4 regions of the Nonomuraea sp. IBHARD001 genome follow, and region 3 is predicted to be linked to each of the others. Evidence: riboswitches for the same ligand, from Rfam matches in the RefSeq annotation. Region 3 holds a riboswitch; each other region holds the start of a gene.

Region 1 (5,292 bases), 3.2 Mb from region 3:
TGCACGAGGGCGCGATGGACCTGGTCGGCCTGCTGACCCCGCGCCCGAGCGCCGCCGACCTGGACGCCGCCCTGCTCGACGCCCAGGCCCATCTGTTCTCGCTGGGCATCACCGGCTGGCAGGACGCCATCGTCGGCTCCTACGCCGGCTCCGACGACCAGCTGCCCACCTATCTGTCGGCGGCGGCCTCAGGGCGGCTCAGGGCCCGCGTGGTCGGCGCCCTGTGGTGGGACCGCACCCGCGGCGCCGAGCAGATCGAGGACCTGCTGGCCAGGCGGGCGTCGGCCGAAGGGCTCGACCGCTTCAGCGCCGGTTCGGTGAAGATCATGCAGGACGGCATCGCGGAGAACTTCACCGCGGCCGTCATCGAGCCCTACTGCCGCTGCGGCGGCACCGGCCTGTCCTACATCCAGCCGTCGCTGCTCAACGGCTACGTCGCCGAGCTCGACCGGCACGGCTTCCAGGTGCACTTCCACGCGATCGGCGAACGCGCCGTGCGCGAGGCGCTCGACTCCCTGGAAGGCACCTCGCCGGACAACAGGCACCACATCGCGCATCTGCAGATCGTCGAGCCGAGCGACGTGCCGCGTTTCGCCGCGCTCGGCGTCACGGCCAACCTGCAGCCGCTGTGGGCCACCCACCACGCCCAGATGGACGAGCTGACCATCCCGTTCCTCGGCGAGGAGCGCTCGGCCTGGCAGTACCCTTTCGCCGATCTGCTCGCCCGCGGCACCAGGTTCTGCGCGGGCAGCGACTGGCCGGTGTCCAACGCCGATCCGATCCAGGGCATGCACGTCGCGGTCAACCGCACCGAGCCCGGCTCGTCGGTCCACGTGTCCTACCCCACCGCGCTGCAGCCGTTCCTGCCCGGCCAGGCGCTGTCACTGGCCACGGCGCTCAACGCGTACACGGCGGGGTCGGCGTGGATCAACCGTTCGCCCGCCGGGGTCATCGAGGCCGGGCGGCCCGCCGACCTGGTCGTCCTCGACCGCGACCTGTTCGCCCTGCCCGCCGCCGAGATATGGACGGCCAAGGCGAGGGCGACCTTCGTGGACGGCGACCTCGTCCACGGCGGATGAGCTCACCCGTACGGCGGGGCCCGGCATCGATCGGTTGACACCGGGCCCCGCCGATTGGGTGACGCGCAGCGGACCCGCGCCCCGGATGGTGGAAGGAACACCCATCACGACCAGGGAGTTCCTCCATGAGAGTCCGCACCGTCCCGGCGCTCGCCCTCGCGGCGCTGACCGCCTCGCTCGCCTTCGCCGCACCCGGCCACACCGACACCCTCGTGTACGGCGAGGACGTCTCGCGCTGGGCCGCCGACCACGACTGGGCGGCGAGCAAGGCGGAGTTCGGCATCGCCAAGGCCACCGAAGGCACCGGGCGCACCGACCCGTCCTTCACCTCGCACTGGAAGGCCATGGCGGCCAAGGGCATCGTCAGGGGTGCCTACCACTACGGCCATCCGGGCAACGACCCCGTCGCCGAGGCCGACCACTTCCTGACGGTCGTCGGCTCGCGCGGCCTGGCCGAAGGCGACCTGCTCGCCCTCGACCTGGAGACCACCGACGGCCGTTCGCGCGAGCAGGTCACCACCTGGGCCAAGCGCTGGCTGGCCCGTGTCGAGGCCAGGACCGGTGTCAAGCCGCTCTTCTACAGCAGCTGGTCCTTCGCCGACACCCACGGCGACGGCCTGTCCGGCTACCCGCTCTGGGTGGCGCACTACTCACGCGCCAAGGGCACGGTCACCCCGCCCGCCGACTGGAAGCAGTGGGTCATCCACCAGTACTCCGACGACCCGCCCACCGACGCCAACGTCTCGCGCCTCACGGTCGAGCAGCTGCGTGAGCTGGGATATCAGGGCTAGGGCTTACCCGGACTTTATTTACCCTTTCCCGATTGCCACCGACTCGTTACCAACACTAGAGTCCCCCGTTATCGGCCGATGACCGGCCGAACCGCCGAGTCCCCGTCATGGGGAGCCGGGGACCCACATCGTTCCCGGGGTGAATCCGCTGCAGGTCAGCGGTAGGGCACTCCTACGCCCGAACCCGTCAGCTAACCCGGTAGGCGGCATAGGAGAAGGAGCACACGTGCGCTTCCACCTCGTCATGCCTCGAACCTGGCCAAGACACGTCATCCCCGACGGACCCCACGGTCCGTCCGCGCCTGCCACCGCGTAGCCGCCGCACGCCGGGCCCCTTTCCCCGGGCCCCGTGTCCCCCATGTGCGCGCCGATGGGCGCCACACCTGTGACGACCGCACCCTTCCCCGCGGATCGTCTCCGACGTGTCCCCAACCCCCATTCCAGGTATGAACACTGAAGACATCCAGAAAATGATCAAGGTCCTCGACACCCAGGTGGGATATGTCGAGAAGGCCGGCGGCTACACCAAGTTCGGCGACTGGTACGCCAAGAACGTCGACGACAGCTACGACTTCTCCGACGCCGCCTGGTGCGACATGTTCCTCGCATGGGGCGCCAAGCAGACCGGCCTGGAGGAGGCGTACGGCCAGTTCGCCTACACCCCCGCCCATGCGGCCTGGTTCAAGAAGCAGGACGCCTGGGGCAAGGAGCCCGAACCCGGCGCACTGGTCTTCTACGACTGGTCGGGCGGCAAGTCCCTCAGCGGCATCGACCACGTCGGCATCGTCACCAAGGTCGAGGGCAAACGCATCAAGACCATCGAGGGCAATGTCGACGCCCGCTTCGCCAAACGAAAGGAGCGCGACCAGAGCAAGGTCGTCGGCTACGGCTACCCCGACCGCACCGAGGGCGGCAAGGCCCTCCGCGAGGCGGCGCCCCCCACCGGCGACACCTCCGGGTCCTCTCCCGCGCCCACTACCGAGGCCTCCGCGCCTGCTACGACCGCTTCCCCTGCGCCTGCTGCCGAGGCCTCAGGGGCTTCCCCCGCCCCCACTAGCGAGGCCTCCCCCGGGCATGCTCCGACCGCTTCCCCTGCGGGGCGCGACTCGGCGTCGGCCGTGCTTGCGCCCGGAGGTGGGAGTACTCCGCCCTCGGGGGGCGAGGGCATCGCCCTGACCGCGATGGCCCAGAACCTCAGTCCCGTGACCGATCTGGGCTCGGCGGGCGCCATCGCCCCCGTGCTGCTGACCGTCGCCCTGCTGGCGCTCGGCCGCCGGGGCGTCACCAGGGCGGTCAGGTCCCTGCGTCCGGCTCCCCGTGGTCGCCATCACCGGGTGGCCCTGGCCTGACCGACGTGTCCGTCACCCCCGTGCGCGTGTCGTACGGGGGTGTGCGGGCTGTCCGAGGGTGTGCGGGTCGCACGAGGGGGTGCGGGTCGCACGGAGGTGTGCGGGTGGCTCCCGGTCGCCTCGCCCTGCCCGGGAGGCTCGGGCCTCACACTGCGGCGCCGCGTATCGGTGGATGGCCGCGCTCCCGGGTACCGCCCCCCTGCGGGCGGTTGCCCGCGTCGGGCGGTGGTGCTGGGGGTGGCTTGCCGTAACAGGTGGGCGTGGGTTGGGGTGGGCGTGCGAAGGCCCCCGCAGGATGTCCTGCGGGGGCCTTCGCATATGCGCTCAGAAAGACAGCGCTCCCACGGTCACCAGGGCGACTTGTTGTTGCGCAGGCGCTCCAGGGCTTCCTCCAGGATGGCCTTGCCGTCCTTGTCGCTGCGACGCTCCTTCACATAGGCGAGGTGCGTCTTGTACGGCTCGTTGCGGGGAGGGGCCGGGGGGGCCGCCTCGTCCTGGCCTGCGGGGAGACCGCAGCGGGGGCAGTCCCACAGCTCGGGGACGGCCGCGTCGCTGGCGAAGCTGGGCCTGGTCTCGTGCATGTTCGCGCACCAGAACGAGACCCGCACTCGCGGGGCCGCCTCGCCGCGCTCTGCCTCACCCATCGGCCCGGCGCCGACTCGGCTGCCACGGATCGCGTTGCCACTACCCACGGATGAACTCCTCGCTCGATCGCCCCGCGGGGACACGGGGGAGAATCACTGTCACGCTGTGTACGTCGTTACCGGGGGTCAGGGCTTGAGCAGGAGACCCAGGGCGATGATGCACACGAACCATACGACACCAGTGATGATGGTCAGGCGGTCGAGGTTACGCTCGACGACCGAGGAACCGCCGAAGTTCGACGAGAAGCCGCCGCCGAACATGTCGGACAGCCCGCCGCCCTTGCCCTTGTGGAGCAGCACAAGCAGGATCATGAGACAGCTCGCCAGAATGAGGGCGGCGGAGATTCCGATAATCACGGGTGACCTGATTCCTCTGATACGAAGTACAGTCGCGACGATTCAAACTTGCTTCTAGAGGGTACGACGTGATGTCAAGTCGTACCCCCCGAACGCCTCAGTCAGCTGGACAATTCGCCAAAACGGCAGATCTTAACGTACTCCGCCGCGTCGAGTGCGGCACCCCCGACCAGGGCGCCGTCGACGTCGGGCTGAGCCATGATCCCGGCGATGTTATCCGACTTGACCGAGCCACCGTAAAGGATACGGACCGCGTCCGCCACCTCCGCGTCATACAGATCGGCGAGTCGCGCCCGAAGAGCGCCGCACACCTCCTGCGCGTCGTCGGGCGTGGCGACCTCGCCGGTGCCGATCGCCCACACGGGCTCGTAGGCGACGACGATCTTCTTGGCCTGCTCGGCGGTCACCTTGTTCAGGGCGCCGTCGAGCTGCGAGAGGCTGTGCGCGACCTGCCCACCCGCCTGGCGCACGGCCAGGCCTTCGCCCACGCACAGGATCGGCGTGATCGAGTGCCGGTAGGCCGCCTGCACCTTGGCGTTGACCAGGGCGTCGTCCTCGCGGTGGTACTGCCGCCGCTCGGAGTGGCCGATCGTCACGTAGGTGCAGCCCAGCTTGGCCAGCATCACGCCGGAGATCTCGCCGGTGTAGGCGCCGCCGTCGTGCGGCGACAGGTCCTGCGCGCCGTACACGATGCGCAGCTTGTCGCCGTCGACCAGGGTCTGCACACTGCGCAGATCCGTGAACGGCGGGAGCACGGCCACCTCGGCCTTGTCGAAGTCCTTGTCCGACAGGGCGAAGGCCAGCTTCTGGACGAGTGCGATGGCCTCCAGGTGGTTGAGGTTCATCTTCCAGTTGCCGGCGAAGAGCGGCTTTCGCGTGGTCATCGCCCGCTCACCTGCACCCGATTTGCCTGCACGCTATGCCTCCAGGGCCGCGAGTCCGGGCAGGGTCTTGCCTTCGAGGTACTCGAGGCTCGCTCCGCCACCGGTGGAAATATGGGAGAAACCATCTTCGGGCAGTCCGAGCTGACGCACGGCCGCGGCCGAGTCGCCACCGCCCACCACGGAGAAGG
Region 2 (5,292 bases), 6.1 Mb from region 3:
GTCCAAGCCCTTGGTCACGTTGTCGGCGGGAGGGTCGAGCCCACCGATGACTACTGGGGCGGCACGCGCGCCATCATCCGCCTCGACTCCGAACGCTTCACTCCTGAGGCGACCAAGGGCTTGCAGGACTTCTCCCACCTGGAGGTCGTCTTCCGCTTCCACCTCACCGACCCCACCGACCTCAACCTCGGCGCCCGCCGCCCGCGCGACAACCCCGACTGGCCCGAGGTCGGCATCTTTGGTCACCGGAACATGCGCCGCCTCAACTGGCTCGGCGTCTCCCGGTGCCGCCTCATCGAGGTGGACGGCCTGGACCTGCACGTCGAAGAGCTGGACGCCGTCGATGGCACACCTGTTCTCGAAATCAAGCCGTGGTTCGTCGCGTTCGGCCCTCGGGGCGAGATCCACGAGGCGCGATGGACGACAGAGATGCTCGGCGACTATTTCGCGCCGAGCATCTCAGAGCCGGGGCCGTGACGGTACACACGCCGCAAGCGCTGGGCCAGGACTATCGCGCCCCGAGGAGGTCGACGCGCACGCCACCGGAGAACATCGAGTCGTGCAGTTCGATGGAGACCGGCTTCATGTCCCTGGGGACATCGAAGACGACCACGGCTTGCGCTCGCAAGCCGGGGTTCAGCTCCTTCATGAGAGTCTCACTGCGGATAGCCAGGGCTGCGGCCGTGCTCGCCGAGTACTCCCTGCCCTGACCGTCAAACAGCTTCTGTGAGTCCGCGAAGAAGTGCTGCGCCCTGTCCCCGATGTTGGCCACGGTGAGCGTGACAAGGACGAACTTGCCATCCGCCTTCTGGGCCATGAAGCCATCGCCCAGGGACTGTGCCTCGGCCACCTTGGTTACGGTGAACTCGAACTTGCCGTCGCGCACCTTGGCGCCGAGGCCGGCGACCTTCGAGGCTGGTTGTGGCTCCTCGTTCGGTGCGGTCTCCTGTTCCTCGGTGGGGGCGTCCTCCTGTTCGGCGGCTTCCTGTGGCGCAGGTTCGGCGTCCGCCTCGGTCTGCATGGTTCTGCTGGGCGTCGGCGTCGCGGCGACCGCGACGATGACCGCTGTGCAGCTTCCAAGGAGGACGAGGGGTAGGCCAACGATGAGTAGCCAGAAAAGGGCTCCCTTGCCCCGCTTGGGAGGCGGTGGCTGATAGCCGTAGGGCTGCTGGTAGCCGTACGGCTGCTGGGGCTGCTGCGGGTCGTGGCCGTACGGGTAGGTCATGGGGACTCCGGGGAAAGGCGGACGACGAGGCTGGCGCAGGAGGACGCCCCGAACGTCTCCTGGTGTACTGCGAGCGCAAGATGCCCTGAGGCTAGGGGGTGCGAGCCGCACGACCAGGGAAACGCTGGGGATCGCGCTGGTCGCCTGACCGTGCGGCGGCAGGTGCCCCCGCCGATGACTCCTGCTATCGCGTGTCAGGAACGTAACCCGTGACAGGCTGTGTCCCGTTCCACCCCAAACAATCTGGTAGAGATTCCTCTCCCAACGGATGAGGTTTGCACACCCTGCGGCAGGCCTGCGTTCTACCTGGGCTGCTGCCGGGCGTGCTTGACGCCGCTCGCAGTAGCACTACGCCGGGCTTGGGCCCGGCGTGTGGTGAGCGGGTCGTCCCTTGCGCATGAGCTCGTGCATGTTCGGCTTGGTGACGCCGAGGATGCGGGTGATCTCGCCGCCCTTCGTCGGCGGCTCGGGGTTAGGCGCGCAACCTGCAGTCGCGAGGCTCGGCCTGAAGCTCCTCGATGAGCGGGAGGTTGGCAAGATCCGACGCCGCCTGGTCTTCCAGGCGCTTGAAGAACCGGGCGAGGTTGGCGGGCTCCGTGACGCACCTGTCGAGGTCGTCTCGGGCGGCGGGGGGAGGCTGGCCATGGGGCAGGCGCCATCCGTCGATCGAGGATCAGGTTCAACCCGACCAAGGTAGGCCAGAGGCGACGGACGGCCCTTCGGCCTACTCGGCCCGGGTGACGACGCCGACGGTCTCCATGTCGGTCACCGACGCGCGTACCTGGCGTCTGTAGGTCCAGCCGCGGCCCCGGCGCACGCCGTCGGCCGATACCGGCTCCTGGCGTGGGTGGCGAAGGCGGCGGCCAGGGTGAGGAAGCCGAAGGCCAGGTAGGTCCAGTGCCAGCTCAGGCCGCCCGCGCCGAGCGCCTGATCGGTCGCCACACCGCCCGCGACCAGGCCCGCGGCCCCGGCCAGGGTCAGCACCGCACCACGCCACCGTCGCACCGCAGGCCTTCGCCGCCCCAGGGGGCCCGCCCGGTCTCGGCCCTGTGCCCGGAGTCCTACAGGCGACCGGCCAGTAGATCAACCGGAATGCCGTATTTCGCACTGGAACGGTCTAGATCACGGCTGACAAAGGTAAAGAATTTCGGCCGATAAATGTGATGTATGCGACATGACTAAGCGCCTGAGCTGCGGAATGTGACCAGTGTCACATTACCTTCCGGGAACCCCTCATTAATCAGGGGTTCCGTTCTTAACACACGCCTTTATTGGATCTTTACACTTGACTTTGGCTTTGCCGGGTCCTGGGAGGCGAGGTACCTTCTGGCACCGCGGCGCTCAAAGCCATGACGTCGCAGCGAAACTCCGCAGGTCATCGCCGCTCGTGGCATCCATGCCCCACCCCAACAGGTGGGGGCGGTGGCCCGCCGAATCCGTGCAGCCAGGCGCACGGAGCCGGGGAACCAATCGATCCCATCCCCATGGGATCAGGGGTGAATCAGCGCATTACGCGCCGTAGGGCGACTTCCACGCCCGAATCCGTCAGCTAACCCGGTAGGCATTCGTGGAAGCCCCAAGGAGACAAACCCTGTCCACCTCCCAGCTCCATCCTCGTCTGTCCAAGCTCACCCGCGCAGGCCTCGGCACCATGGCGCTCACCCTGAGCGTCTCGGCCGGGTCGATCGCCCTGCAGGGCACCGCGGCGCAGGCGGCGACGACGACAACGGCGGTCAGCGCCACGATGACCAAGGCGAGCACCACGGCCAAGGTCACCACGGCGAGCACCACGAGCAAGGCCGCCAAGCAGAGGGCCAAGGCCGCTCGGGCGGTCACCGTGGCCAAGAAGCAGATCGGGGACCCGTACCGGTGGGGCGCCACCGGACCCGGATCCTTCGACTGCTCGGGCCTGGTCCAGTTCGCCTGGCGCAAGGCGGGGGTCACCATCCCGCGCGTCACGCACAGCCAGTACTCGCAGATCAAGAAGAAGGTCTCCTGGGCCAACCTCCAGCCCGGCGACCTGATGTTCTTCCGAGGCCGCGGGCACGTCGGCATGTACATCGGCAACGGCAAGATGGTGCACGCCCCGAGCACCGGCAAGACCGTCCGGATCGAGAAGCTGAACGGCTACCGCAAGTCGTCGTTCGCGGGCGCGGTCCGTCCCGGCATCTAGCCGATCATCCCTCTGAGAATCCACCCGCCTCTGGGTGATTCCTCGCGAAAGCCCCGTCCATCCCCCTGGGACGGGGCTTTCGCATGTCCGGGTTAGGGTCGGATGCCATGCAGCCGCCGCCCGTTCGCCGCCGAGCCGCGCTCGCCGCACTGGCGGCGGGCCTGCTGCTGGCCGCCGGGCCCGGCCGGGCCGCAACGGGCGGCGCGGTCATGGTGGAGGAGCTGCGCACCCTGTGGCCGGACGGCGCGCACGTGGTCAGGGGCGAGCGCGCGCTGGTCGTGGGCCATGGAGCCGATCCCGCCCTGCTCGCCGACATCGCACGCCGGGCTGCGGTGGCCAGGAAGGCCGTGGCGGGCGTTCTGGGGGAGCGGTCGGGTGAGGCCCTCGTGGTCGTGCCGGGCGGCGACGACGAGGCCGCCGAGGTGATCGGCAGCACGCCCGGCGCGCTCGCCGGACTCGCGGCCGTGGCCGACCGCGGCCGTGTGGTCGTGGTGCCCGGCGGGTTCGGGCGGCTGAACGGCGTGGGGCGCGACGTCGTCCTGGCCCACGAGCTCACCCACGTGGCGGCGGGCACGGCCGGGGTGCCGGTGTGGCTGCGCGAGGGGTTCGCCGACTACGTCGCCTACCGGGGCTCGGGCCTGGCCGTCGCGCTCGCCGCCGCCGAACTGGCTGCCGAGACCGCCGCGGGCCGATGGCCGGACGCGCTCCCGCGCGACGCCGACTTCGGCGCCGGAGCCGTACGGCGGGCCCAGGCCTACCAGGAGGCGTGGCTGGCGTGCCGCGCCTACGCGGAGCGGTTCGGCGTACGCGGGCTGGTGAGGCTCTACCGTGATGTCCAGCGGCATGGGCTCGATCGGGCGTTGTCGGCGGCCGGGCTCGACCCGGAGGGGCTGACCGCGCTGTGGCTGGACCACATGCGCGAGGCACTGGCGGCGTGAGGCCTTTGGGGGGATCCGAGTGAGCGAGGAGCAGGGCGCGGACGGGGCGCGGCGGCTCGGTGGTGGGCGGCGGGCGGCCGGGGTCGCGCTGGGGGGGCTCGGGGCGGTGATCGTGGGGGTGGTGGCGTTCACGACGCCCTGGCGTGCGTTGCCCGCCGACGCGCCGTATGTCGCGCCGGACCCGGCCCGTGACTTCACCGCCGCGCAGATCGCCAGGTCCCAGGCCTTCGACGCGGCCGTGAGCGCGCCCGCCTATCTGTCGCTCGGGCTGACCGTGCTGTTCGCCGGACTGCTGGTGGCCACGCCGCTCGGCGCGAAGGTCGCGGGGCTTGCGCGCGGCCCCTGGTGGCTCAGGGTGATCGTCGGCGTGCTGGCGCTGACCGTGCTGGTGGAGGTCCTGCGCTGGCCGCTGGGCATGTGGTACGAAAGCCAGCTGCGCGAGTTCGGCCTGTCCACGCAGACGTGGGCGAGCTGGAGCGGCGACCGGATCAAGAGCCTGCTCGTCAGGGCGGGGCTGCTGGCGCTGATGGCCGTCGTGGTCGTCGCCCTGGCCAGAAAGGTGCGGCGCTGGTGGATCCCGGCGGCGCTGGGCGCGGCGGCGCTGACCCTCGTCGGCTCGTTCGTGTACCCGGTGGTGTTCGAGCCGCTGTTCAACGACTTCACACCGATGCCCGCCGGACAGCTGCGCACCGACCTGCTGGCCATGGCCGAGCGCGACGGCGTGCCCGTCGAGGACGTGCTCGTCGCCGACGCCTCACGCCGCACGACCGCGCTCAACGCCTATGTGTCCGGCTTCGGCGCCACCCGCAGGATCGTCGTCTACGACACCCTGCTCAAGGCCCCGGCCGACGAGGTCGAGCTGGTCGTGGCGCACGAACTCGGCCACGCGGCCACCGACGACGTCCTGCACGGCACGCTGATCGGCGCGATGGGCGGTGCGTTCGCCGCGGTCCTGC
Region 3 (5,292 bases):
CCGCCGGAGGCGACGCCGAGGCCATGCAGCTCGACGAGGACTTCCTGACCGCCCTTGAGTACGGCATGCCGCCGACCGGGGGCATGGGCCTCGGCATCGACAGGCTCGTCATGGCGTTCACCGGGAGGAACATCAGGGAGACGATCCTCTTCCCGCTGGTCAAGCCGTCCAGCTGAGCACGTGCGAAGGGCGGCTCCCCAGGTGTCCGGGGGAGCCGCCCTTCCGCGTGTCTCAGGCCGTTGGCACCAGGACCAGCCGCCCGCGCAGGCCGCCCTTGGCCAGCAGGGCGTGCGCCTCGGCCGCCTGCTCCAACGGGTAGGTACGCGCCACCCGCATGGCCAGTGCGCCGGTGGCGGCCAGCCTCGACACCTCGGCGAGCTGGGCCGCGTCCGCCCGTACGAACACGGTGCTCACCCTGATCCCGCGCAGCGGAGGCGGAGCCGCGCCCGCCGCCACGGTGACGAAGGCCCCGCTCTCCCGCACCGCGTCCAGCGCCTGGAACCCGACCAGTGCCGCGTCCACCACACCCGCCACACCGCCCGGCACCAGCGCACGTACCCGCTCGGCCAGCCCGGGGCCACGCTCGGCGAACCATTCGGCCCCGAAGTCGCGTACGAGGCCCTCGTCGTCCTTCCCCGCCACCGCGACCACCCTGAGCCCTCTGCGTGCGCCCAGCTCGACCAGGAAGCCGCCCACGCCGCCCGCAGCGCCGGTGACGAGCAGGGTCTGCCCGCTCGTCAGCCCGCTCGCGTCCAGCGCCTGCCAGGCGGTCAGCGCGTTGAGCGGCAGGGTCGAGGCGGCCACCGCGTCCACCCCCTCTGGCGCGTGCGCCACCGCGTCGTCGTCGAGCACCACCCGCTCGGCCTGCCCTTTGAGCGCGGCCATGAGGCGTGTGGACAGGCCGATCACCCGGTCGCCAGGCCCGTAGGCACTGCCGGGCCCCGCGGCCTCGACCACTCCCGCCACGTCCCAGCCCAGCGCGTACTCCTCCAACGGGTCGCTCAGCCCGTAGCCGGGCAGGGCGCCGGAGGCGGTGATGAGGTCGACCGGCTGTACGGCGGACGCCTCGACCCGGATGAGCACCTGGCGGCCGGCCGGGCGGGGCAGCGGTGTGCGGCCGATCTCGAGGACGCCGTTCCTGGCGATGAGCGCTCGTGTCGTTGTCGTCATGCCGTGAACCGTAGGAGAGCTACTCTCTAGCGGAAAGAAGGCACCCGAAGGTGCGTAACCCACCCGGAGGACCGTATGGCGACCATGAACGCCGCCCAGCGCCGTGAGGCCGCGAAAGTCGCCTACGACGCCTATATCGACACCTGTCCTTCTCGCAAACTGCTCGACACGCTCAGTGACAAATGGGTCACGTTGGTGCTCAACGCACTCGCCGACGGTTCGAAGAGATACAGCGACCTGGCCAGGATCATCGCCGGAGTAAGTCAGAAGATGCTCACCCAGACGCTACGCGCGCTGGAGCGTGACGGACTGCTCACACGCGAGGTCACGGCCTCGGTGCCGGTCCGTGTCGACTACGACCTCACTCCGCTCGGCCGTACCCTCCTGCCGCTGGTCGAGGCCATCAAGGCCTGGTCACAGGTGCATATCGAGGAAGTGGAGGCGGCGCGGGTCCGGTATGACGCTGTATGAGGTCGTCTGGGCGACGCAGGGGAACAGCTTGCGGCCGCTCGGTGGATCGTCAGTGAAATCCGGGACAAACCGATCAAATCCCTGAAAAATGGCAGGGATAGCCCCCAAAGACGTCATTGTGTTATGGCGTACGCCGTCATAGCGTGAGTACTTCACACCGTGGCGATCACGTCAATAGCGCTCGTTGTGCCGCCCTTATGGCGGCGCTTGACGACCTTTCGCCGATACGTTTAACGTCGCGGAGACGAGCAAGATTGCTCGCGCCGAGACGTCGATGAGTTCCGTCGTTGGGGGGAGGGCTCCCGATGGCTTATCCCGATGTGGATGTGGCTTTGGGCCCGGACGACCTGGCTCTGCTCGCGGAGTTGGCCAAAGGCGTGACGGTCGACCGTGTTGGGCGGCGCCTGGAGATCAGTGGACGAACGGTACGACGCCGCTTGCGCGGCATCTGCGATCGAATTGGGGTGGCGACTGCCATTGAGGCGGTCGCCTGGGCGGCTCGCCGTCGTTTGATCTAGCTGATTTTGGACCGCTCCCAAACGGTTCGGCCCAGGTCAGCGACGGTGTGACGCACCCCGGTTCCATCCTCGATCGCCCGTGTCCCACAAGGACGCGGACCGTGACTCGAAAGGGCGACCCCCGCAGCCGGCGGGGGCCGCCCCTTTCGTGAGCGCGGGCACTGCCGTGTCCGCTCACCCGTGCCGTGCGCGCTCTTCGCGTGCGCGAAAAGGCCTTAGCCGGCTCGCGTGCGCGACAAGCCTCAGTCGGCGATGCGGACCGCGCCGGCCCAGGGCCGTCCGTCGATCTTGGCGATGCGGACGACGTCGCCGGTGCGCGGGGCGTGCACCATCATGCCGCCGCCGATGTAGATCCCGACGTGGTGCAGGTCGTTGTAGAAGAACACCAGGTCGCCCGGCCGCAGCTCCTCCTTGGAGATGTGCGTGCCCGCGGTCCACTGGTCGCCCGTGTAGTGCGGCAGGCTGATCCCGACCGTCTCGTAGGCGGCCATGACCAGGCCGGAGCAGTCGAAGGAGCTCGGGCCCTCGGCTCCCCACACGTAGGGCTTGAGCTGCTGGGTCAGCGCCCAGCGTGCGGCGCCTGCCGCCTTGCCGCTGCCGATGACCGGCAGGTTGACCCTGACCGCCCTGGTGCCGGGACGGCCGGCCTCGCCCATCGCCCGGCTGAACAGGTCGCTCTCGACCTGGCCGACCAGCTTGCGGATCTTGTCGCGCTTGCCTTCGAGGTCGTCGACGATCTTCTGGACCTCGGAGATGCGCGTCTTGGCGCTGGCGCGGGCCCGCTCGGCGTCCTCGATGGCCTTGGCGACCTGCAGGACCTCCTCGCCCTGCTGCTGCTCAAGGGCGTAGGTGGTGGCGGCGCGGTCGAGGAAGGCGTCGGGGTCGGCGGAGTTGGTGAAGGCGAGCGCGCCGGTGAGGCCGCCCGACATGTAGGCGCTCTGGGCGAGCAGCGTGGCCTTCTCCCGCTTGGCGGCCAGATCGGCCTCGCTGGTGGAAAGCACCTTCTTGGCCTTCTCCGAGCGGGTCTTGGCGTCCTTGAGGCGCTCGCGCTGGCCGTTGAACTCCTCGCTCAGCACGCCGATCTGCTCGTGCAGCTTCTCCACCTTGGCCGAGAGCTCCTTGAGCGTCGGCTCCGGGTCGGCCGCGGCGGAGCCCAGCGGGGCGCAGAAGGCCAGAGCGGCCACGGCCACGCCGACGATCGCGAACCTACGAGGGTGGAACACGCGTTCCGGAGGGCGGGCGTGTTTGCCCGCCTGCTTCCCTTCACGGGCACGCGTCCGCTTCACCAACCAGCTCCTCTCATCGGCGCCTACCGGGTTAGCTGACGGGTTCGGGCCGGAGCAGCCCTACCGAGCGCGGGCTCGGACTCACCCCGATGACGGCCACGGCCGTCGATGGTTCCCCGGCTCCCCGCGAGCGGGGATTAGGCGCGCCTTCCCGCCTGGTCAGATGCAGACCGTACGGGTGACATCGTCGCTGGACACTAGTGCACCGGATGGTTCGTGCTCAACCAGAACTGCCAAGTCTGTTGAGTTTTCACAACTGAAAGGACACGAGGAGATCACGTTCTGCAGGCCGTAAGGTGTCCTTTTTGCAGCACTTTCATGGCTTTTCGGGGTACGGCAAGGCGGTCCATGCAGGTCTGCGCCCGGCAGAATCCTGAAATTCGTAACGTGACTAATCACTTACTGAAAGTCACATGAGGCCGACGGGTCATGAGTTAAGTGTGAACCGTAATGGGATCGCTAGGCTGAGCGGTCATGGAGCAGGTCGTCGAACTGGCTGTCCCGGACGTGGAGATCGTGGTCCGGCGTGCGCGCACGCCCGACGTGCGAGGGATTCGACGCCTGGTCGACACCTATGCCGGCGCCGGTCCAAGGCTGCTGGAGAAGGCGACGGTGACGCTTTACGAGGATGTCCAGGAATTCTGGGTGGCCGAGCGCGCGGGCCGCGTGGTGGGATGCGGAGCACTTCACGTGCTCTGGGAGGACCTGGCGGAGATTCGAACGGTCGCGGTCGACCCCGAGTGCAGGGGGCTCGGCATCGGTCATCGCATCGTCGCCTCGCTCATTCGGCACGCACGGGATCTCGGGCTGCGGCGTGTGTTCTGCCTGACATTCGAGGTGGACTTCTTCGCCGGGCACGGATTCCATCCCATCCAGGGCACACCAGTGGCTCCGGAGGTCTATGCCGAGCTTCTGGCCTCTTATGACGAGGGCGTCGCCGAGTTTCTCGATCTTGAACACGTGAAGCCGAACACGCTCGGGAACACCCGGATGTTGCTCCATCTCCCAACTAATGACGTAGGTGTTGACTCGCCGGAAAGGTGATTGTTGATACCTATGTCGATACGTTGGGCACAGCAAGCATGCTGCCTGACATGTGCCGCATGCGCAGTCGAAGCGAGGTGACACGGTGAGCACCGGACAGCCGCCGTATCCACAGGACGATCCAGAGCACAGTTCCCATCGATCGGGGTCGCCTGAATACGGACAGCAGTACACGGGTCACGCCCAGGGCGAGCCCGATCCAGACGTGACGATCGTGGGCTACCGGACAGACACCGGCTCCCAGGGTCAGCCCGGCTACGGCCAGCAGCCCGGCTCCTATGACCAGCAGGGCTACGGTCAGCAGCAGGGGTACGGCCAGCAGCAGGGCTATGGCCAGCAGGCCGCACAGCCCGGCTACGGCCAGCAGCAGGCCTACGGTCAGCAGCAGCAGGGCTACGGCCAGCAGGCCGCACAGCCCGGCTCCTACGACCAGCAGGGCTACGGTCAGCAGCAGGGCTACGACCAGCAGGCCGCACAGCAGCCCGGCTACGGCCAGCAGCCAGCCTCCTACGACCAGCAGGCCTACGGTCAGCAGCAGGGGTACGGCCAGCAGGCCGCACAGCCCGGCTACGGCCAGCAGCCCGCGTCGTACGACCAGCAGGCCTACGGTCAGCAGCAGGGCTATGGCCAGCAGGCCGCACAGCAGCCCGGCTACGGCCAGGCGGCGTCTGGCCAGCAGTCCTACGACCAGCAGGGCTACGACCAGCAGGCTTACGGTCAGCAGCAGGGCTATGGCCAGCAGGCCGCACAGCCCGGCTACGGCCAGCAGCCAGCCTCCTACGACCAGCAGGCCTACGGTCAGC
Region 4 (5,292 bases), 1.6 Mb from region 3:
TCCCCTGGTGATGACCGCTGACCGGCGGCGGACACGAGACCTGACCAGAGCTTTGCCCGACCACTTTCCCCCAGGAACCAACATCGTCGTGTCATAATTTGGGGGAATCTGTTGAAACACCAGTCAGCGAAGGGCGGCCGGATGCTCGCACAGCAACGGCAGCAGGCGATCGTCGAACGCGTGCGCAGGAGCGGCGGCGTCCGCGTGGCCGACCTGGTCCGCGAACTCGGCGTCTCGGACATGACGATCCGCAGGGACCTGGAGCTCCTCGCCGAGCGCGGCCTGCTGCAGAAGGTGCACGGCGGCGCGACCGTGGCCGGGCCCGGCTCGGCCGAGGAGCCGGGCTTCGCCGCCAAGTCCGGCAGGCAGCAGCCGGAGAAGGACGCCATCGCCCGCCGCGCCGCCGAACTGGTCGCGCCGGGCACCTCGGTCGCCCTGTCCGCGGGCACGACCACGTGGGCGCTGGCCCATCACCTGACCGACGTGCCCGAGCTGACCGTCGTCACCAACTCGATCCCGGTCGCCGAGGTCTTCCACCGCCATCCGCGCGCCGACCGCACGGTCGTGCTGACCGGCGGGGTGCGCACGCCCTCCGACGCGCTCGTCGGACCCGTCGCGGTCACCGCCATCCGCGACCTGCACGTCGACACGCTGTTCCTCGGCGTGCACGGCATGAGCCCGAGGGCCGGGTTCACCACGCCCAACCTGCTGGAGGCCGAGACCGACCGTGCGCTCGTCGCCTCCGCGCACCGGCTGGTGGTGCCGGTCGACCACACCAAGTGGGGCATGGTCGGCATCAGCACCATCACCGGCCTGGACGCCGCCGACGTGGTGGTCAGCGACGCCGCCTTGCAGGAAGAGGCCAGGGCCGAGTTCGGCGACCGTCTGATCATCGCGGAGGACCCCTCGTGAAGCGCACGCTTACCCACCTGGCCGACGGCAGGGAGCTGTTCTACTTCGACCACTCGGACTCCGCCGTGCGCGACGCCCGCGACCTGCGGGAGCTGCCGCCGCGCCCGCCCGCCTCCGAGCTGCGCCTGGACCCGCTGACCGGCGAGTGGGTGGCCATGGCCGGGCATCGGCAGAGCAGGACGTTCCTGCCGCCCGCCGACGAGTGCCCGCTGTGCCCGTCGGCGCCGGGCCGGCTGTCGGAGATCCCGGCCGGCTCCTACGACGTGGTCGTCTTCGAGAACCGCTTCCCCTCCTTCGGCCCCCTCCCGGGCGCGCACGGCGAGGCGGGCGGGCTGAGCGAGGTACGGCCGGGGCTCGGGCGCTGCGAGGTGGTCTGCTTCACCTCCGAGCACGCCTCCTCCTTCTCCCGGCTGGCGCCCGAGCAGGTGGAGCTGGTCATGCACGCCTGGGCCGACCGCACGGCGGAGCTGTCGGCGATGCCCGGCGTCGAGCAGGTGTTCTGCTTCGAGAACAGGGGCGAGGAGATCGGCATCACCCTGGCCCATCCGCACGGCCAGATCTACGCCTATCCGTATGTCACGCCGCGCACCCGTCTGCATCTGCGGGCCGCCGCGCGCAGGCCGGGGCTGTTCGCCGAGGTGCTCGCGGCCGAGCGGGCGTTCGGCGAGCGCGTCGTCGCGGCCAACGAGCACTGGACCGCGTTCGTGCCCGCCGCCGCGCGCTGGCCGTACGAGGTGCATCTGTATCCGCATCGGCAGGTGCCCGATCTGGCGGCGTTGTCGGAGGCGGAGATGCGGGCGTTCGGGCCGCTCTATACCGATGTGCTGCGGCGGCTGGACGGACTGTTCGGGGTGGTCATGCCGTATGTGTCGGCCTGGCACCAGGCGCCGGTCCGGGAGGGTCGGGAGCTGGCCTACCTGCATCTGGAGCTGTTCTCCATCCGGCGGGCGCCGGGCAAGTTGAAGTATCTGGCCGGGTCGGAGTCGGCGATGGGCGCCTTCGTCAACGATGTTCTGCCCGAGGAGGCGGCCCGGCGGCTGCGGTCACAGGTAGATCACTGATTGATCTCAGCGGAGAGTCGCATGGTGCTGCATTTACCACTAATATCCATCTCGCCTAGTTCCGGGCGTGTTGCCCGGAAGCCGGGGACCCACTCCCTCGGGGTGAATCCACTTCGGTGGTAGGGCTCCTCCCGCCCGAACCCGTCAGCTAACCCGGTCGGCATGAGGAGAGGAGAGTGCGTGGCGGCCCCGTCCCCCACGTCGCGTCGCCGCACGGCACCACGCTTCATCAGCACGGCGCTCTGCGTTCTGAGCGCGGCAGCCCTGGTCTGCGCCCCCGCCACCGCAGGAGCCGCGCCCAAGCCCAAGGAGAAGCAGCTCCGCGCCGACCTGGCCAAGCAGAATAAGAAGGTCGACCGCCTGATCGAGGCCTACAACGCCAAGCGCGTGCAACTGGCCAAGGCGCAGGAGTCGGAGAAGAAGGCGAACAAGCGCCTGGCCGCCGCCGAGCAGGCGCTGGTCACCGCGCAGGAGCAGGTCAGCGAGATCGTCGAGCTGCGCTACCAGGCCACGACCGGCGGCATGCGCCTGCCGTTCGGCGGCAATCTGGGCGGCGCGGCCATCCTTGAGCAGCTCGTCGGCCAGCAGGAGGCGGTGCTCACCTCCTTCAGCACCGCACGCGACGAACGCAAGCAGGCCGCCGACGCCGCCCAGGTCGTCACCGGCCAGATCCGCAAGGACGCGGCCGAGGTCGAGGGCCAGCGCGAGGAGGCACAGGACCTCATCGACGAGATCCAGAAGAACCTCGACAGGCTCGTGCCCTACGGCACCGGCCGCCGCTCCGACGGCAGCTGGGCCCCCGAGCTGCCGAGCGGCGCCGACAACATCACGCCTCGCATGCGCCTGATGCGCGACCTCATCCGCAAGAACTTCGACCTGCCGTACCAGGTGGGCTGCTACCGCGTCGACGACAGCGGCGAGCATCCGCTGGGCCGGGCGTGCGACTTCATGATGAGCCAGGGCGGTTCGATGCCCTCCGCGGCCAACCAGGCGCTGGGCGACAGGATCTCGGCCTGGGCGATCAAGAACAAGGACCGGCTCGGCGTGAAGTACGTCATCTGGCGGCAGCGCATCAACATGGGCTCGGGATGGCGCACGATGTCCAACCGAGGCGGCATCACGGCCAACCACTACGACCATCCGCACATCTCGATGTACTAGGACGCGGGGCCGCGACCGGTAAACCGACGGGCCGTGACGGCAGTCCTCTTCTGTGACACGTGTGACGAGGAGGATGCGCCGGTGGAGTACCGCTTTCATTCGCCGCCGGGCTGGCCCGAGCCCCCGGCGGGCTGGCGTCCTCCTGCCGGGTGGCGGCCGAGCCCCGCGTGGCCGCCCGCGCCCGACGGCTGGGTCTTCTGGGTCGCGGTCCAGCCCGCCGTCCCGGCGACCGAGCGCGACGGGCTGGCCGCGATGACGCAGGCCCTGCGCCAGGAGCACATCGGCCTGCAGGCCGCCGTCGCCGACGCCGCACTACGCCTGCGCGAGATCGAGCAGCAGATCATCCACACCGAGGAGACCGTGCTGCTGCAGGAGGCCGGTCTGTACGAGTACCGCCACCCGCTGAGCGACGCCGTCGCCTACAGGGACAGGCTCGCCCAGGTCAGAAACCGGATCAAGGCCCTGGCCAAGGACGGCACCGCCGTGATCGGCGCCACGAACTGGCAGATCAACGGATCGCTCGCCGAAGGGCGCAGGATGGTGCGCGACTTCTCCAGGCTGATGCTGCGCGCCTACAACGCCGAGGCCGACAACTGCGTGCGCACGATGCGCCCGTACAAGCTGCAGTCGTCGGTCGACCGGCTGGAGAAGGCCGTCGAGACGATCGTCAAGCTCGGCCGGACGATGAGCATCCACGTCAGCGGCGAGTACCACCGCCTGCGCCTGTACGAGCTGGAGCTGACGGCCGACCACCTGGCCAGGCAGGAGGAGGAGAAGGAACGCTCCAGAGCGCAGCGCGAGCGCCAGCGCGAGGAGGAGTCCGCCCGCAAGGAGTTCGAGCGCGAGAAGGCCAGACTGCGCAAGGAGGAGGCGCACTACCGAGCGGCGCTGGCCAAACTGCTGGCCGGAGGCGACGAGCGGGGAGCCGGGGAGCTCAGGGCCAAGCTGGAGGAGATCGGCGCGGCCGTCGGCGACGTCGAGGCCCGCGAGGCCAATGTGCGGGCCGGATATGTGTACGTGATCTCCAACATCGGCGCGTTCGGCCCGGACATCGTCAAGATCGGCATGACCCGCAGGCTCGAACCCCAGGACAGGGTGCGCGAACTGGGCGACGCCTCGGTACCCTTCACGTTCGACACCCATGCCCTGATCTTCAGCGACGACGCGGTCGGCCTGGAGAGCCGATTGCACAGCGAGCTGAGCAGCCGGCGGGTCAACCGGGTCAACCCGCGCAGGGAGTTCTTCCACATCACGCCCGCCGAGGTCAAGGTGGTGCTGGAGCGGATCTCCGGCCACCACCTCCTGGAGTACCGCGACACCCCGGAGGCGTTGGAGTGGCACCAGTCCCGGCATGCGCCCTGACGCCGGACCTGCTCGCGGGTCAGTCGATGCGCTGGCAGATCTCCACGGGAAGCCTGGGCGACCAGGTGGCGGTGGCCTCGTCGTAGGCGCGGGCGTAGCCGTTCTTGCCGCCGGCGCACGGGGCCGCGACGGTCGTCTCGACGTACACGGCTCCGCCTGGCGTGATGGAGTGCGTCCTGGCGACGACCCACTTGGAGAACACCGTGCGTCCCGAGTTGAACTTGACCGCGACGAACACGCGCCGATCGACGGTGAAGTTGCCTCCGGCGACCTTGAGGTGCCCGTTGAAGGTGTAGTTGAACAGGAAGCTGGGCCCGGCCGAGGCGTGGGCCGCGGAGCCGAGCGCGGGAGCGCCGACGGCCAGGAGAGCGGCGGTGGCGGTGGCGGCGGCCAGGGTACGCAGAGTGCGGTTCATCGGGATCTCCTGTGCGATCGTGTGAAACGAGCGGTCCGGAACGATGTGCCGTGCACCACCATGGAACAGGCGGCTGCCTGCAGACCGCTTTCACCGCCCCTGACATCCACCTGCAGAGGAGCTCCATGAGCGATCACGACACCACCCGGCTGCTGCGCACGTTCGTCGACGCCCTCACCGAGGCCGTGCCCCCCGTCGCGGTGTGGGCGCACGGGTCGCTGGCGCTCGGCGACTACCAGGAGGGCCGCAGCGACCTCGACCTGCTCGCGGTGCTGGCGAGCGCGCCCGGCGACGAGGAGAGCGGCAGGCTGCGCGCCCTGCACGAGAAGCTGGACGCCGCCGACCCGCTCGCCGCGAGACTGCACTGCTCCTACCTGGTCG

The links. Region 3 has a riboswitch for cyclic di-AMP ahead of ACTWNK_RS41380 (C40 family peptidase). Riboswitches for the same ligand answer to the same signal wherever they lie in the genome.
Region 1: another riboswitch for cyclic di-AMP. It lies ahead of ACTWNK_RS27420 (CHAP domain-containing protein); the one in region 3 lies ahead of ACTWNK_RS41380 (C40 family peptidase).
Region 2: another riboswitch for cyclic di-AMP. It lies ahead of ACTWNK_RS14255 (C40 family peptidase); the one in region 3 lies ahead of ACTWNK_RS41380 (C40 family peptidase).
Region 4: another riboswitch for cyclic di-AMP. It lies ahead of ACTWNK_RS34190 (coiled-coil domain-containing protein); the one in region 3 lies ahead of ACTWNK_RS41380 (C40 family peptidase).

Annotation. Positions count from the first base shown of each region.
Region 1 covers NZ_JBWBBW010000002.1:5,565,163-5,570,454, forward strand. The annotation lists gene ACTWNK_RS27410 (amidohydrolase) at 1-1,079, shown strand, start outside; gene ACTWNK_RS27415 (glycoside hydrolase family 25 protein) at 1,205-1,870, shown strand; cyclic di-AMP (ydaO/yuaA leader) riboswitch at 1,953-2,090, shown strand; gene ACTWNK_RS27420 (CHAP domain-containing protein) at 2,317-3,219, shown strand; gene ACTWNK_RS27425 (RNA polymerase-binding protein RbpA) at 3,567-3,911, opposite strand; gene secG (preprotein translocase subunit SecG) at 3,990-4,220, opposite strand; gene tpiA (triose-phosphate isomerase) at 4,322-5,104, opposite strand; gene ACTWNK_RS27440 (phosphoglycerate kinase) at 5,138-5,292, opposite strand, start outside.
Region 2 covers NZ_JBWBBW010000002.1:2,636,286-2,641,577, forward strand. The annotation lists gene ACTWNK_RS14240 (SAM-dependent methyltransferase) at 1-477, shown strand, start outside; gene ACTWNK_RS14245 (DUF4352 domain-containing protein) at 509-1,225, opposite strand; gene ACTWNK_RS14250 (hypothetical protein) at 1,991-2,230, opposite strand; cyclic di-AMP (ydaO/yuaA leader) riboswitch at 2,644-2,804, shown strand; gene ACTWNK_RS14255 (C40 family peptidase) at 2,877-3,398, shown strand; gene ACTWNK_RS14260 (hypothetical protein) at 3,506-4,336, shown strand; gene ACTWNK_RS14265 (M48 family metallopeptidase) at 4,356-5,292, shown strand, end outside.
Region 3 covers NZ_JBWBBW010000002.1:8,783,519-8,788,810, reverse strand. The annotation lists gene lysX (bifunctional lysylphosphatidylglycerol synthetase/lysine--tRNA ligase LysX) at 1-176, shown strand, start outside; gene ACTWNK_RS41395 (NADP-dependent oxidoreductase) at 232-1,170, opposite strand; gene ACTWNK_RS41390 (winged helix-turn-helix transcriptional regulator) at 1,246-1,641, shown strand; gene ACTWNK_RS41385 (helix-turn-helix domain-containing protein) at 1,947-2,159, shown strand; gene ACTWNK_RS41380 (C40 family peptidase) at 2,402-3,445, opposite strand; cyclic di-AMP (ydaO/yuaA leader) riboswitch at 3,451-3,599, opposite strand; gene ACTWNK_RS41375 (amino-acid N-acetyltransferase) at 3,920-4,489, shown strand; gene ACTWNK_RS41370 (RDD family protein) at 4,695-5,292, shown strand, end outside.
Region 4 covers NZ_JBWBBW010000002.1:7,161,040-7,166,331, forward strand. The annotation lists gene ACTWNK_RS34180 (DeoR/GlpR family DNA-binding transcription regulator) at 142-912, shown strand; gene galT (galactose-1-phosphate uridylyltransferase) at 909-1,973, shown strand; cyclic di-AMP (ydaO/yuaA leader) riboswitch at 2,016-2,150, shown strand; gene ACTWNK_RS34190 (coiled-coil domain-containing protein) at 2,154-3,134, shown strand; gene ACTWNK_RS34195 (SNIPE associated domain-containing protein) at 3,216-4,496, shown strand; gene ACTWNK_RS34200 (hypothetical protein) at 4,516-4,911, opposite strand; gene ACTWNK_RS34205 (nucleotidyltransferase domain-containing protein) at 5,037-5,292, shown strand, end outside.